Regions from separate parts of the Gudongella oleilytica genome, predicted to be linked through region 2. Evidence: riboswitches for the same ligand, from Rfam matches in the RefSeq annotation. Region 2 holds a riboswitch; the other holds the start of a gene.
What was found. A riboswitch is a leader RNA that binds a small molecule or an ion and turns the genes downstream of it on or off. The one in region 2 is predicted to bind molybdenum cofactor.
Positions count from the first base shown of each region.

Region 1: it holds a riboswitch for molybdenum cofactor, as region 2 does, so the genes downstream of both, EC328_RS10945 (ABC transporter substrate-binding protein) here and EC328_RS07605 (S-layer homology domain-containing protein) in region 2, are expected to answer to the same signal.

Region 1 is NZ_CP035130.1:2,257,808-2,266,425, reverse strand. Features, by position in the region: gene fdhF (formate dehydrogenase subunit alpha) at 1-2,020, shown strand, start outside; gene EC328_RS10965 (ferritin-like domain-containing protein) at 2,020-2,514, shown strand; gene EC328_RS10960 (MogA/MoaB family molybdenum cofactor biosynthesis protein) at 2,516-3,013, shown strand; gene mobA (molybdenum cofactor guanylyltransferase) at 3,015-3,629, shown strand; gene fdhD (formate dehydrogenase accessory sulfurtransferase FdhD) at 3,613-4,395, shown strand; molybdenum cofactor riboswitch at 4,364-4,478, shown strand; gene EC328_RS10945 (ABC transporter substrate-binding protein) at 4,534-5,418, shown strand; gene EC328_RS10940 (ABC transporter permease) at 5,470-6,162, shown strand; gene EC328_RS10935 (ABC transporter ATP-binding protein) at 6,162-6,791, shown strand; gene EC328_RS10930 (molybdopterin molybdotransferase MoeA) at 6,792-8,018, shown strand; gene EC328_RS10925 (molybdopterin biosynthesis protein) at 8,030-8,618, shown strand, end outside.
Region 2 is NZ_CP035130.1:1,590,805-1,599,422, reverse strand. Features, by position in the region: gene EC328_RS07640 (methionine ABC transporter ATP-binding protein) at 1-795, shown strand, start outside; gene EC328_RS07635 (MetQ/NlpA family ABC transporter substrate-binding protein) at 796-1,635, shown strand; gene EC328_RS07630 (L-lactate dehydrogenase) at 1,648-2,613, shown strand; gene EC328_RS07625 (methionine ABC transporter permease) at 2,615-3,292, shown strand; gene EC328_RS07620 (aminotransferase-like domain-containing protein) at 3,282-4,451, opposite strand; gene EC328_RS07615 (HpcH/HpaI aldolase family protein) at 4,466-5,254, opposite strand; gene EC328_RS07610 (MBL fold metallo-hydrolase) at 5,379-6,200, shown strand; molybdenum cofactor riboswitch at 6,580-6,694, shown strand; gene EC328_RS07605 (S-layer homology domain-containing protein) at 6,774-7,919, shown strand; gene EC328_RS07600 (S-layer homology domain-containing protein) at 7,984-8,618, shown strand, end outside.

The DNA of each region.
Region 1 (8,618 bases), 670 kb from region 2:
TACCTGCTCCTACTGCGGAGTGGGCTGCCAGATGGATCTTGTTGTAAAGGGGAATAAGGTTGTTGGCGTTGATCCAGCAATGGATGCACACAATGAGGGACTTCTTTGTGTAAAGGGTAAATTCTCCTATAATTTCCTGTCACATCCTGATAGACTGACAAAACCCTTGATCAGGGAAAATGGAAAGTTCAGGGAAGCTTCCTGGGAGGAGGCATATAGCCTTATTACTGAAAAAATGAAGTCAGTTAAAACAAACCATGGATCAGAGGCCTTTGCAGGACTTACCTCGGCGAGATGTACAAATGAAGAAAATTACCTGTTCCAGAAGCTTTTCAGGGCAGTTCTCGGGACCAACAACGTAGACCATTGCGCACGCCTCTGACACGCCTCCACAGTTGCGGGTCTCGCAATAACACTGGGTAGCGGTGCAATGACTAACAGCATTCAGGAAATAAAGGCTGCGGATGCAATGTTTGTAATCGGATCCAACACCACTGAAAACCATCCGGTAATTGGAGCCATGATGAAGCAGGCGAAGAGGAATGGGGCAAAGCTTATAGTGGTTGATCCCAGAAGGATAGAGCTTGCTGATTACGCCGATGTGTATCTTAAGCTTAAACCTGGGACAAATATCGCCCTATTAAACGGGCTTATGCACGTGATCATAAGGGACGGGCTCCAGGACAATAGCTATATTAAGGAAAGAACTGAAAACTATGAGGAGCTTAAGAGACTGGTAGAGAGCTACACGCCGGAGAGAGTTGGAGATATCTGCGGTCTGGATCCAAAGGATATTGAAAAAGCAGCTCATATATACGGAAGTGCAAAAAAGGCAGGTATTTACTATACAATGGGAATTACCCAGCATACCACCGGCACTCATGCTGTAATGAATATATCTAATCTGGCGCTTTTATGCGGAAATGTGGGTATAGAATCTGCAGGGGTAAATCCATTAAGAGGGCAAAACAATGTTCAGGGAGCCTGCGATATGGGGGGACTGCCAGGAGATCTCCCTGGATATCAAAAGGTCCACAAGCCCGAGGTAATAGAGAAATTTCAAAATGCTTGGGACAGAGAGCTATCAGGGAAGGTCGGACTTACAATAACAGAAATGTTTGAGTCCATCGAAAAAGACAAGATTAAATTCCTCTATATAATGGGGGAAAATCCAATAGTCTCCGATCCGGACTCAAACCATGTAAGGCATGTTCTGGAGCATGTTGACTTCCTTGTAGTTCAGGATATTTTCCTTTCTGAAACAGCTGAGCTTGCTGATGTGGTCCTTCCTGCCGCAGCATTTGCTGAAAAGGATGGCACCTTCACAAATACAGAAAGAAGAGTCCAGAGAGTAAGAAAGGCAGTTGAAGCTCCTGGAGAGGCTAAGCCCGACTGGCAGATCCTTATGGAGATAATGAACCATATGGGATATGAGAAGCAATATTCCCATCCCGCGCGGATAATGGCAGAGGTGGCATCCCTCACCCCGTCCTATGCAGGAATCAACTATAAGAGACTTGAACATGGTGGACTGCAATGGCCTGTACCTAACGAGGAACACCCAGGAACCAGGTTCCTCCATAAGACAGCCATAGCAAGGGGAAGAGGCTTGTTCATGCCTGTCGAGCATGTAGACAGTGCTGAAATGCCTGACAGTGATTACCCATATATCCTTACCACAGGAAGGATCCTGTACCAGTACCACACAATGACTATGACAGGAAGAGAAGAAGGTCTTATGACCTTGGCGCCAAGCTCCTTTGTCGAGATAAATGAAACTACTGCAAATAAGCTTGGCATATCAGAAGGGGATATGATAAGGCTTACCTCAAGAAGGGGCGAAACTCATGCAAGGGCAAGGGTCACAGATAGAATCGGCGAAGATGTTGTATTCATGCCATTCCATTACTCTGAGGGGCAGGCAAATTACCTGACCAATACAGCAACTGACGAAATAGCAAAAATACCGGAGCTAAAGGTAGCAGCAGTAAGGATTGAAAGAGTTCAGGAGGTGCTATGATGGATTATGAACAGGTATTGAAATATGCTATGCAGATGGAGCTGGACGGCAGCAATTTCTTCAAGGAAAAGGCTGGACATTTCTCAAATCCGACCACACAAAAGTTGTTCCAGGATCTATCAGATGTTGAAATGGAGCATTATGCTTATTTGGAAAGACAGCTTAAGGCTTATGGGGACAACGGAGGCTTTGATACATCCGGGGAGGTCATGGACAGAGAAGAGGATATATTTAAAGCCAGAGAGGAATCAGAGCATATTGAGGAGACGCTTAAGGAGTCTGATATTCCTGATCTTACAATACTGAGGATGGCATATTTAATTGAGAGAGACTACAAGGAGTTCTATGAGAGAGCCGCCGAGTATGCTAAGGAAGAGGGGATAAAAGCAATATTCACTAAGCTCTCAAAATGGGAGGAAGGCCACGAAAGGATTTTCAAGTCTGAATACGACAGAAGGATGAAGGAATACATGACCCTTCCCTGGGGAGGTTAATATGTTTAAGGTAGGAATAATCACGGCAAGCGATAAGGGCTCCAGGGGAGACAGAGAGGATCTTTCAGGAGCGCTGATCAGGGATATCATGGAGAATAGAGGCTATCAGGTCGTAAGCTATAGGATACTTCCCGACGAAAAGGATCTATTGGCCCAGGAGATGATAAGACTTTCAGATGAGGTCATGGTAGACCTTATTCTTACAACCGGTGGTACTGGATTCAGTATGAGAGACGTTACTCCTGAGGCTACAATAAGTGTTTGCGACAGAATGGCTCCCGGGATATCGGAAGCAATAAGGGGACTAAGCCTTCAAATAACTCCTCGCGCTATGCTTTCAAGAGCGGTTTCCGGAATTCGCAAAAGCTCTCTGATAATAAATTTACCGGGAAGTCCGAAGGCTGTAAAAGAATCTCTGGATTTTATTATGGACAGCGTTCACCACGGATTGGAGATCATGACCGGAAGAGATGGAGAATGTGCAAGAAGCGGTGATTGATATGAAGCGTTTTGGTTCTGCAATAATCCTCGCTGGTGGAAAAAGCACCCGAATGGGCTTTGACAAACAGCTTCTTAGGCTTCGGGAAAGAAGTCTGATCGAAGGGCTTATTAGAAGACTTGGAGGCAGCTTTGACGAGACCATAGTGGTGACTAACAGACCAGAGCTGTACATTGGACTGGCAGACAAAATAACAGGTGATATAATCCCCGACATGGGCCCCTTATCAGGGATACATGCCGGGCTTTCTGCTGCTTCTTCGGAATATTCCTTCGTCATAGCCTGCGACATGCCTCAATTAAACACCAAATATATAGACTATATGATGGAGCTGCTGAATAAGAATGAGTCAATGGCTTGCATCACCAAATTCGGCGATTGGATCGAGCCCTTTAACGCTTTCTATAGTAAGGCTTTGATCGATCATATAGAAAGCTTTCTCATGGGGGGAGGAAAGGCTGTGCACAGACTTCTTATGAACCACAATGTTGAGTATATACCCGAGGAGGTTGCCAGGGGCTTCAGCCCTGACTGGGGAATGTTTTTTAATCTTAATACCCGCGAGGACCTTCTAAAGTATACAGAGGAGGGAACCTTTGTTGAAAACGACGAATAGGGTAATGGTTTCGCGGTGGAGAAGCGGAGAATCAACAATCGAAGAGGATCGGGTTATAGTCGAATACCCATTGACCATACACTTGAACGGTGAGGAGCTTGTTACTCTTTTATGCACGCCTACCTCTCTCAAGGAGTTGATAACAGGGTTCCTTTTGTCTGAAAGCTTCATAGACGATATAGATGAGATCATTGAGCTGAACGTAGAGGAAGAAGCAGGACAAGCCACCGTGAATACAGAAATAAAAAGACCGCTTAGGGAAAGGCTTATAGGGAGAAGGACCATAACCTCGGGCTGTGGAAAGGGCACCTCGTTCTATAATGCTGTAGATCAGACAAAGGCTATAAAAATACAGAAAAGAATGGAAATTCATCCAAGTATTGTGCTACAATTAATGAGAGAGTTCAATCGGAACTCTCTGCTCTTTCGGGATACTGGAGGTGTACATGGATGTGCCTTGTGCAATAGTTCGGAGCTCCTCTTTCAGGAGGAGGATATTGGAAGGCACAATGCAATGGACAAGCTTATCGGAAGAGCCAGGCTTGAGGGCAAAGAGTTGTCTGACAAGCTGGTGCTTACAACAGGAAGGGTATCCTCCGAGCTGCTAATAAAAGCAGCTAAGCAGGGAATACCTGTTATCGCTTCAAGGTCTGCACCTACAGAGCTGGCTGTCAGGCTGGCTCAGGAAACCGGAATTACACTGATCGGATTTGCAAGAGGAGACAAACTGAATATCTACAGCAATTTTCCGAGCACGAAGGTCTAAAGCATAGCCATGACCCAGTGCCGTCGGGTTTAGAGGGAAATCTCTGAGCCTCCCGTTTGGAAAGGAAGATGTTTATTAAGGCAACCTTTCTTTCTGGTTGTCTTTTTTGTTTCCCAAAATTAAAGGAGAGTGGTCATCATGAAAAAAACGCTTACATATGTACTTCTCCTCTTACTAATCCTTGGAACTGTGTCCGGTTGTGCACCAAAGACTGAAGCACCTGTAGAAGCGCCGGCAAATACTCCTGCAGAGGAGCCTGCAGCTGAGTCTGAACCTGTCGTTGAGGAAAGCATAATCCTCGCAACGACTACAAGTACACAAGACTCAGGACTTCTCGACTTTCTGCTCCCAATCTTCACCGAGGAGACCGGGATCGAAGTTAAGACAATTGCTGTTGGAACCGGAAACGCTCTGCAAATGGGAAGAGATGGCGAGGCTGACGTTCTTTTGGTCCACGCCAAGGCAGACGAGCTGAAGCTGGTTGAGGAAGGCCATGGTACAGTAAGGAATGACGTAATGTACAATGATTTTGTACTAGTGGGACCAGCTGATGGCGAAATTATCTATGGTAATGATATCGATGCAGCACTTGCAGCAATCAATGAAAAGGGACTCCAATTTGTATCGAGAGGAGATGACTCAGGAACTCACAAGAAGGAGCTGGGACTCTGGAAGGCACTTTCTATTGAGCCTGCTGGCGAGTGGTATATCGAAGCCGGTGCAGGTATGGGGGATGTCCTTAAGATAGCTGACGAAAGACAAGGATATACCCTGACCGACAGAGCGACCTACCTTGCACTTAAGGATACACTTCAACTGGAGGTCGTTGTCGAGGGAGATGAAGATCTTTTCAATCAGTATGGAATAATACCTGTCAATCCAAACAAGGGAGATATGATCAATGAGTCTGGAGCATTGAAGTTTATGGACTGGCTGATTTCAGAAGAAGGACAGGAGCTTATATCGCAATTTGGGGTCGAGGAATATGGCGAGCCTTTGTTTATACCAAACTATGGCAAATAGTTTCATATAAGCTTTATCAAGTAATTATACCAACAAAGGAGGTGAGGGATCATGGATTATATAGCACAGGGATTTGGAGAGGCAATAAGGCTTCTGTCTGGATTTGATAGCGAGGTGTATAGAATAATCATTCTGTCGCTTCTGGTATCCACAAGTGCTACCGTGGTCGCCTCCCTTATCTTTGTTCCTCTGGGGGTTTATCTTGGCATAAAGCCATTTAGAGGCAAAAGAATATTTTCAAGAACTGTATATACCTTCATGAGCATCCCCTCAGTGATCGTAGGTCTCGTGGTAGCACTGCTTCTGGCAAGAAGAGGGCCATTCGGATATTTAAGGCTTCTTTACACCCCTGCAGCGATGATAATCGCTCAGACGATACTTGTAATACCGCTTATACTTGGGCTTACATACAACCTATCCAAAAACAGAGGGATCCCTCTGGAGAAAGTTTCGAGGACCCTTGGAGGAAACAGACTCGATTCAGTGATACTGATTATTAGAGAATTAAAAATAGACATTCTCGTGAATGTTGCTACTGCATTTTCAAGAGCCATATCTGAAGTAGGGGCAGTAATGATAGTGGGCGGCAATATCAAGGGACAGACCCGGGTGATGACGACCGCAATATCAATGATGAACTCCATGGGAGATTATCCAATGGCAATTGCTCTTGGGATTATCCTGCTTGTGGTTTCCTTTGGGATCCACAGCCTGATTTACTCATATAGTCAGGAGGAAGAATAATGGAGATCAAGCTGATTGGAACTAGAAAAAAATACCGAAATTCGATGGTTTTAGATATAGATGAACTAACCGTCCCTCGCGGGATGATTACAGGGGTAACCGGCTCCAACGGGGCTGGAAAAACGACACTCCTGCATATAATTGCTGGACTTGACGACAGCTTCGAAGGGGAGGTAACCTATGACGGACTCCCTATAAGCAACCATATAAGAGAGTCGATGACACTCGTATTCCAAAAACCATATCTTTTTAGGAGGACGGTCTACGACAATATTGCCTATCCTCTGCAAATTCGCGCTAAGAGCAAGGAAAAAATAGATAAAGAAGTATTATGGGCAGCTGAAAGTCTTGGAATAGAGGAGCTGTTAAAAAAGAAAGGGCATCAACTCTCAGGTGGCGAGGCACAAAAGGTGGCTATGGCAAGAGCACTTTCCATAAGGCCCAGTCTTTTACTCCTGGATGAGCCAACCTCAAACTTGGACCCTGACTCAACCTTGAGGATGGAAGGGGCTATTAGAAGATACAACCATGAAACCGGTGCAACTATAGTTATTATAACCCACAATATGGAGCAGGCTGAAAGACTATGCCACAACCAAATCAAACTTGAATTGGGAAGGATGATATAAATGGAGTTCTTTAAGGTATCTTCAGTCGAAGACGCAAGAAAACTGGTTCTGGATGAATTCTCCGGATATACTCTCCAGAGTGAGGAATTGGAGCTGGAGAAGACCACAGGCAGGACTTTGTCCGAGGATGTGGTATCCGAAGAGGATGTGCCTGGATTTGACAGGTCAACGGTGGACGGTTATGCAATAGTAGCCGAGGACAGCCATGGTGCAACAGACTCTATCCCATCGCTTCTTATGATAAAGGGGGAGGTAAGGATGGGCGAGGAAGCTGCACTAACTATAAAAAGCGGTGAAACCGTTTATGTGCCAACAGGAGGGATGATCCCTAAAGGTGCAACGGCAATGGTGATGATAGAAAATACCGAAAAAATGGACGACAATACACTCCTTATCTACAAGCCCGTATCTGTAGGAGAGAATATTCTGTTTAAGGGAGAGGACGTCAGGGTCGGTCAGACGGTCCTTAGAAAGGGTTACAGGCTGACGCCTCAAGGTATAGGGGTGCTTGCAAGCCTCGGAATAACTAAGGCGAAGGTATATAAAAAGCCCAGGGTCCATATAATTTCAACAGGTGATGAGATAATCGAAATCAGGGATAAGCTAGATATTGGAAAGATAAGAGACATAAACTCCTATTCGATTGGTTCCCTGGTGGAGAGTCTTGGCGGAGAGATATCCGGGAGGGTTATAATCGGAGATGATTACGATCAGCTGCTTAAAGGAGTATTGGAAGGATTAGAAAAATGTGACATCCTTATACTTTCAGGAGGCAGCTCGGTTGGGACGAGAGATTATACGTACCAGGTAATAGAAGCTCTTGGCGGTAAAGGAGTACTTATACACGGACTTGCGATCAAACCTGGTAAGCCTACTATAGTTGGGGATGGAAGGGGTAAGCTGGTCGTTGGATTACCCGGCCATCCTGTTTCCTCCATAGTTGTCTTCAAGGCTATTGTTGAGCCATTTATAAGGAGTCTGATGAATAGGGAGGATATTCTCCCACAGGTTAGGGCTTTGGTGACACAAAACTTCCCATCCTCTCCAGGCAAGGAAACCTATCACATGGTACGCCTGGATAAGGAAGATGGAGAGTATCTGGCAATTCCAAGCTTTGGAAAGTCAGGCATGATAACCCTGCTTTCAGGCTCCCAGGGTTATATAGTGATCAAGGAGCACGAGGAGGGAGTCAATAAGGGCGAGCTAAGGGATGTATTCCTTATTTAGGAGGAGTTAAAATGGAAAGAACTACCTATATCGATAATGTGGATGTTGACGAGGCAAGGTCGAGATATCTGGACAGGCTTAAAATCTCAGGGAAGAGAGATATGGTTCCCACCTCAGAAGCGCTTGGAAGAGTGACCTTTGAGGCCGTATATGCATTGGTTTCGTCGCCTGGCTACAATGCGGCTGCCATGGATGGAATAGCCGTGGAGTCCAAGAAAACCGTAGGAGCAATAGAAAGCAGACCCATGACTCTTATTGAGGGTGAGGACTTCATCTATATCAACACTGGGAATCCAATTAAGGAACCCTATGATTCTGTGATAATGATCGAGGAGGTCCTTGAGAAAGGAAATGGAAGGGTTGAGATCCTTCAGCCCTCATACCCTTATCAGCATGTAAGACAGATTGGAGAGGACATCGTTGCAACAGAGATGATATTGCCGTCAAGGCATAAAATAAGACCTATGGATCTGGGAGCCTTGCTTTCAGGAGGCATAGCACAGGTGCCTGTATATGCTAAGCCGAGGGTGGGGATAATACCGACAGGTTCCGAGATCGTTGAGGAGATTTCTCAGGTGAGGGAAGGAACGATAATCGACT
Region 2 (8,618 bases):
AGGATTGGAATGATATTCCAGCATTTCAACCTTATGCCATCAAGAACTGTTTATAAAAATATTGAGTATCCCTTAAAGGGTTCAGATCTAAGCAATAAACAAAAAAGAGAAAAGATAATGAGTCTCCTGGAGTTGGTTGGTCTTATGGATAAAGAAAATGCCTATCCTTCGCAGCTTAGCGGTGGACAAAAGCAGAGAGTGGCTATTGCAAGAGCCTTGGCCAATGATCCTGATATGCTGCTCTGTGATGAAGCAACCTCTGCGCTGGATCCAAAGACTACAAAGTCGATACTTAGGCTATTAAGGGAGCTAAAGGAAAAACTTGGGTTAACGATAATACTTATAACTCATGAGATGGAGGTAATAAAAGAGATATGCGATAAGGTATCAGTTATGGAGGATGGCCGCATAGTTGAAGAGAATGATGTAGTAGGGATATTTTCAAACCCAAAGGCCAGGATAACAAGGGATTTTCTGGAAACCACCTCTAATCTACCACGGCTGGAGGGCCTGCTGACAGACGACGAGGGATTCCTAAACAATAGAAAGGGTGTACTTGCAAAGGTTCAGTATTTTGGTGAGACTGCAAAGGATGCAATACTATCGCAGGCTTCAAGGAAATACAACATAGACATTTCAGTGCTTTATGGAAGCTTCGATATTATAGCGAAAACACCTGTTGGTGAGCTGATAGTCTTATTCAGCGGAGCCGATGATTCGGTAAATAATGGAATGGAATATTTCAGGACCAAGGGTCTTAAAATAGAAATTATAAATCAAAAGGAGAGAAATTAAATGAAAAGAAAAGGATCACTACTACTTTTAACGTTTCTATTGGCAATAGCAGCGGCTGGATGTACAGGAAATGCCTCAGAGGTAACCTCTGAGGAAGGCAAGACAATAGTTAAGGTTGGCCTAGTAGGAGAAATGGCTGAAATGTGGGTACCGATCCAGGAAAACCTCGAAGATGACGGAATTCAGATAGAGCTTATTAAGTTTGCGGATTATACGCTTCCAAACCAGGCACTGGCTGATGGAGAAATCGATCTGAATGCATTTCAGCATTATGCGTTCCTGTATAATGAAGTAGAGGCAAAAGGACTTGATCTGGTTCCGATTGGGAATACCATAATAGCACCATTAAATGTCTATTCATTAAAGCTGGAATCCATAGATCAAATCAAGGAAGGAGATAAAATAGCTATTCCCAATGACGTCACAAATGGGGGAAGAGCCCTGAAGGTGCTTGAAAGTGCAGGTCTTATAGAGGTTGATCCTCAAGCAGGATATAATCCATCAGTTGGAGATATCACAAGGAATCCGTTGCAGCTTGAAATAATCGAAGTGGAGGCCTCAAATCTTCCATCGCTTCTGCCGGATGTATCAGCTGCGGTTATAAATGGGAACCATGCCCACGATCATGGATTGAAGCCTGCAGAGGACGCAATTTACTCACAAAGCATCGACTCCATTGAAAGCGACAATCCATATATAAATATTATCGCTGCAAGAGCGGAAGACGCTGAGAATGAGGTATACTTGAAGGTAGTGGATGCATACAACCAACCAAACGTTGCAGATGTTATCAATGAGACTTATGACGGTTTATACGTACCGGCCTGGTTTGAGAATTAGGAGGAGATAATGATGGGCAAGTTGAGAAGGATAGGCATACTCGGAGCCGGGAATGTAGGCTCGCATTGCGGGTTTTCACTGGCTTTGCAGGGGGAAGCAGATGAAATAGTATTCGTAGACATTAAGAAGGAAAAGGCTGAGGGGGAAGCATTGGATTTAAGAGATGCTCTTCCATTCCTTCCACATAGAGTTAGGGTATGGGCTGGAAGTGTCGATGACTTTAAGGACAGCGATATTGTAATAGTTGCAGCAGGTCCACTTCCAAGACCGGACCAGGACAGACTTGATACTCTTGGTGAAACTCTGCAGGCCTTTGGAGATACGATTCCTTCAATTGTAAGAGCAGGCTTTGATGGGATCTTTTTATGCATATCAAATCCGGCGGATGTAATAGCTGACTATGTGAGAAAAGCCTCAGGTTTTCCAAAGAACAGGGTTTTCAGTACCGGCACGTCGCTGGATAGTGCAAGATTAAAAAGGATCCTTTCAAGAGATACCGGAATAGATGTTAAATCGATATATGCGTTTTCAATGGGCGAGCACGGAGGTTCCCAGATGATTCCCTGGTCTCAGGTGTCGATCGGGAATAAGCCAATAAATGAGTTTTTTAAGGAAAGGATTGACTCACTGGGGGCTTTTGACACCGAGGCCATTCTTGAGGAAACGAGATTTGCCGGTTATAGTGTATTGACTGGAAAGGGATCGACTGAATTTGGCATAAGCAATGCTGCAACTGATATTGTGAGAGCTATCCTGCATGACGAGAAGAGGATACTTCCTGTATCTCCTTTATTGGAGGGAGAGTATGGGGTATCCGGAGTACACGCCAGTGTACCTGCAGTCATTGGAAAGAGGGGAGTAGAGGAGATAGTCCAGATGAAACTCAGCGAAAAGGAACTGAAGGAGTTCCAACACTCCTGTGAACTAATAAAAAAACACATTGACCTGGTAAGTGAGTTGATTAAGGGAGGCAATTGATATGCAGCTATTTCAAACCTTATTTCCAAATCTCGCGGAAAAGCTTCCTGAGTTTTATGATAGCTTCGTGCAGACTCTATTCATGACAGGGTTCTCAGGTGTAATATCACTTGTCTTAGGACTATTTATAGGGATCACCCTTACAGTAACTAAAAAAGGAGGCATTCTTGAAAATGCCGTCCTTTCCTCGGTTTTAGATAAAACAGTAAACATATTCAGAACCATACCATTCATAATCCTGCTGGCGCTTCTGATACCCTTGACAAGGATGATCGCCGGTACTGCCATAGGCACAAAGGGTGCGATAGTACCTTTGATATTTGGGACAGTCCCGTTCTTTGCAAGACAGGTTGAAACTGCCCTCGCAGAGCTTGATAAAGGTCTTATCGAGGCAGCCTTGTCAATGGGGAACAGTCCAATCGAAATCATTAGACGTGTGTACCTGAAGGAAAGTCTTCCCGGACTCATCCGAGCAGTAACCATAACTGCAATAAGTCTGATAGGACTTACTGCCATGGCAGGAGCAGTTGGCGGAGGAGGCTTAGGCGACTTTGCAATCAGATACGGTCATCAGAGAAACCAGACTGACGTGACCCTGGCAACGGTAATTGTCCTGATATTACTTGTAAGCTTTCTTCAGAGCTTAAGCAACTGGATAATATCAAAAATCAGCCATTGAGTTCCTTGGTCAGGAGCTCGCCAAGGCGTTTAAGCCCCTCATCTATTTTTTCGGCATTGTTGGCTGAAAAATTGAGTCTGATGGAATGTATCCCATCTTCCTCATCAACACAAAATGCTGAACCGGGAACATAGGACACCTTATATTCCTCAGCTGCCTTTTTCAAAAGAGTCCTGGTGTTGACAGTATCAGGAAGGTCGACCCAGACAAATAGGCCGCCCTCGGGAACAGTGTACTTGATTTCAGCGGGGAAATACTTTCTAATACCTTCAAGCATTGCATCCAATCTTTCAAGATATAATGGGACCATGCTTTCAAGATGAGCTGGTAGAAGGCCTCTGTCAAGGAAACCGGAGCATATCGCCTGTGCAAGTATCGGCGTGTTTGTATCAGTTATGCCCTTGGCAAGAATTATGGCGTCGATGATCTCCTTGCTTCCAACCATCGTTCCGACCCTTAATCCGGGTGCAATAGTCTTGGAAAAGCTATTTGCAAGAACTACATGACCTGTTTTATCGAAGGTCTTGATAGGTGGGACTGAATTCCCCCTGTACCTTAGATCACAATATGGATCATCCTCAAGTACGATCATGTCGTATTCGGAGGCAAGGTCCGCAATCATCTTTCTTCTTTCAACCAAAAGGGTTTTCCCGGATGGGTTCTGGAAGGTTGGTATGGTATATAGCATTTTTGGTTTGTGCAGCTTGATTTTTTCCTCAAGGTCAGAAATAATTATACCTTCGTCGTCCATTTTGACTGAAACAAGCTTAGCTTCATATTTCTTGAAAACCGAGATAGTATTTAAATAAGTTGGTGACTCTACAAGAATACAATCACCTGGATCAATGAGGATTTGCGTCAAAAGGTCAACCCCTTGAGTAGATCCGGTAGTAACGACTACTTCATCTTCTGAAGCAATAACACCCTTAGGTTTGGCAACATGCTCCAAATAAGCTTTTTTGAGAGGCTGCCACCCATCTGTCGAGCCATATGACAATGATCTTTGTGAGTCATTGGCAAGTACCTCGTCGACTATCTCCCTGATAGCGTCAACCGGATAAAGCTCTCTTGCTGGACTTCCCATACTAAAGGAAATAACTGAAGGGTCGAGAGAATATCTCAGAATATCAGCTAAATCGTCACCCGAAAATTTTGTCATTCTATTCGCTAACTTCACCATTTCCATCCCTCCTGATTCTTTATTCCATCTACCATAGACTTGATCCCTGCAATATAAAATGCAATATCCGTAGATATGGTAACACTGTCAAAGCCTTGCTCAAGATAACCTATAGCCATTGCAGGATCAGCTGTGAATATAAAGCTTAATTTGTTGCTATCCTTGCATGCCTTTAATATCCTTGCAATAGCTTCCTTGAAAACCGGTTCATTGAATTGGGCAGGTATACCAAGACCCACCGACAGGTCATATGGACCAATAAATATACCGTCTACTCCTTCAAGAGCAGCTATAGCCTCGATGTTATCCAGACATCTCTTTGTTTCACATTGCGGTATCAGCAAAGTCTCTCTGTTGCAGGTTTTGAAATATTCCATAACGTTTCTTGAAAAATCCTCGTAACCAAACCCTGCTTTTCTCGCTGTGAAAAATCCTCTTTTACCAACCGGGTAGTATTTAGCCCACTCAACGAGAGATTTGGCTTCTTCGACTGTTTCCACACACGGTACGACCAGTCCTATGGCACCAATATCAAGATTCTTGAGAACTGAAGGTCTTGATACGTCCTTGATTCTGACAAGGGGTACAAGCTCCTTGAGCTCAGCGGCCCTTATAAGGCCCATTGTGCTCTCTACCTCAAAGGGGCCATGTTCCGTATCTATGATTATGTAATCGAGGCCTGTGTACCCAAGCCCTTCAACAGCTGTCTCTCCTCCTACCTCAAAAAAGGTGCCGATGGCTTTACCGCCTGAGACAAGCTTTTCCTTTAAGTTGTTTTTCATTTGATCCCCACCTTTCTTATCAAACAATGTACCTTTTTTTTGCATAAAAGTCAACCAATTGCTATAGTACAGTATTAAAGGGTATATATGCACATAATGAAACCCATATTTAGGAGGAGTCATAATGATCATAAAAGCACTTATGGAGAACAGGGGAAAATCTGATGAGTATTTGACAGAGCATGGATTGAGCCTATATATTGAAACCGATACAAGGAAGCTCCTTTTCGACACCGGAGAAACTGATAAGTTTCTTTCCAATGCAGAGAAACTCGACGTAGATCTTGCAGATGTGGATATTGTTATAATTTCCCACGGGCATTATGATCATGCCGGGGGTATAGCGTCATTTCTTGAGAAAAACGATAAAGCGAGGATATACATGCAACGTGAGGCATTTATACCCCATGCTTCCGATAAGGATGGAGATATTGAGGATGCTGGTGTTGAGCCATCATTAGAGAACCAGGACAGGATTACACTGGTAGACGAGGATATTTTCTTTGATGATGATTTGATATTGTTTTCAAGGATCAATGGGGACTATCTCGTGCCTGAGGGAAATTCGCACCTTCTTATGAAGAAGGGAGAGGAATGGCAGGTCGATGACTTCCACCATGAACAGAATCTGATCATTAAAGATGGGAAAAAGAGGGTACTATTTACCGGATGCTCACATAGAGGCATCGCAAATATTTTAAGACAAGCTGCAGAAAACTCTGACCTCCCCATAACTCATGTGATAGGAGGATTCCATCTATACGATTTGAAGCTGGATGATCAGAGCGATTTGGAATTTCTCACCAAGGTAGCCGATGAGCTGGATAAATCAGGCGCCATACTCTACACAGCACATTGCACAGGCTATGACCAGTTCAAATGGCTTAAGGGGAAACTGGGTCACAAAATCGATTACGTTTCTGCGGGTACAGTACTGGAGTTATGATTAAAACTTGTATGGAACAGGGTTTTATCGCTTAAAAGGACTTAAGTCCTGGTACGCCTGTGATTATTTAGGTGCTCATATGAGATTCAGCAAACATCTCATTTCATGGAAGGCAATTTCCAATCGGGGGTGAAAATCCGAAATTGGTTTTGAAAAAATGTTCTAATATCTGAAAATCATGCAAAAATGGTACTTACATTTCTTAAAAACAATAGTATAATATAGATGTAAATATTAAACAGCTAACATCTAATACCTCTCAATACATCCCCTTGCGGACGGTTCTTCCAGAAGCAGGGGGACTCCCTTTTTTGAGGGAACAAAGTACACTATTGTCGTATCGCTTTACATAGATTACACATTATGTTAAAATATTGTTGAATAAATAAATCTCCGAGTTTATTGACCTTCGATTATTTATGGTTTATAAACCGATAGGGTTCAGCTGGAAACGGCGGGGCCTCCTGATGGAAAGGAGAGTTATGCAGTATTTCCATTGGGAATGCTGCTTTTTGTTTTTGCAGTCATTCCTTTCCTGCGGAGTACAAACAAAACATGAAAGGTGGATGGATTATGACAAAGTTTAAAAAGGTATCTGCTTTATTATTAGTTATTGCTATGCTTTTCTCACAGGTTGTATTTGCAGAAGGCGAAGCAGTTGTAGTTATTAATGGTGCAGGGGTAGAAAAAGAGCTTTCACTGACTTTGGATGAGCTTAAGGCAATGCCAGAGGAAGCACAAATCGACGAGGAATACATATATAACAGCAAAACAGGTGAAAAGACTGTTACAGTTAAAGGCGTAAGTCTTGCATATGTACTTAGAGAGCTTGCGGGGCTTAAAGTAGAAGAGGCTGAGGTTGCTATGGTTGCTTCAGATGGTTATCCGATCGACCCTCAAATGCTTACAGATATTATGGCAGAAAGTCTAAAGTATGTAATAGCATATGAAGTAAATGGTTTAGCTATAGACAATGACGAGAATCCTGAAACAGATGAAATAGTCGTATATAGAAAGGTTAAAGAATCAGGTGAATTTGGAACAGTATTTAAGCTAGTGGCTGAAATTACAGTAGGAGAAGCAATAGAGCCGATTGTTGAAGAACCTGTTGTCGAGGATCCTGTAGCTGAAGAGCCTGCGGCAGTTGTATTTACAGATTTAACGGATGAATTCGCCTTCGCAAAATCTGCTATTGAAGGCTTGGCACAAAAGGGAATAGTAAATGGAAAGGGCAACGATTTGTTTGACCCTGCAGGTAGCTTCACAAGAGCAGAGTTCTGCAAGATAGCGGTAGTTTCTCTTGGCTATGAGCTTGTAGAGTATAAGGGCGGGTTCAGCGATGTCAAAGCAAGTGATTGGTTTGCACCATATGTTCAGACAGCAGTAGATAATGGTATATTCACAGGCTACCCAGATGGAACCTTTATGCCGATTAAAGTAATAAATAGACAAGAAATTGCAGCTGTTGCTGGTAGAGCTGCAGTTATGGCAGAGGTAGTTGCACAGGAGAAGTTGAATAAATTTGTGATGGAAAAATCCAATTACGAAGACAAGCTCTTAGTACCTGAGTGGGCTGCAAACGAAGTAGCTTGGCTAGAAGCTCAGGGAGTATTTGCTGGCGTTGCAGAGGGCCAATTCCAACCAACAAAGGTAGTCAACAGAGCTGAAGCAGCTGTAATAGTATATAACACCCTGTTCGCCGAGCAGGATTTAGAGTAAAGAATAGGACGGATAGAGCGAGGGCAAAAGTCTTCGCTCTTTTCATAGCACAGGAGGTGCAATTATGAAAAATAGGAAGCTGGCCAAAGCTTGGTTATCGATTATCCTTTCACTGACACTATTTCTTCCAGGTATCCCAATAGCGAGAGCAGAAGCAGTGGATCTTACGATAACCGGCACAGGTATAAATAACCAGATATCCATAGGTCCTGATGACTGGGACCGATATACTATAAAGGAAGCAGTTTTTTCTGGGAACAATAGCTTGAATTTTCACAAGATAACAAAGGTGAAGGGCTATGATCTGTTCGAGCTTATTGGAACAGAAAACCTTATATCAGGAACAGATTGGGAGATGACCTTTATCTGTTCAGATGGTTTTACCTTCAAGAAGACGATAAGCGAGCTTAAGGGTACATACACTTATCCCGATTTTACCGTGGAGAGCAAAAAATCAGCACCAGCAATGATAGCCAGATATTCAGCAGTACTTGCAGACTATCCTAAGGACAGTTTTGCACCTCCCGTCAGTTGGAGCGACAGAGCTCTCACCGAAAGTGACCTTGATAAGGATTTTCCCAAGCTTGTATTTGGTCAGGCAGGTATAAATGACATGAATTTATCCAAATGGGGAAAGCAAGTTGTAAAAATAATAGTTGGCGAGGAAAGATTTGCTGATGTGGGTTCAGCTTCTCCTTA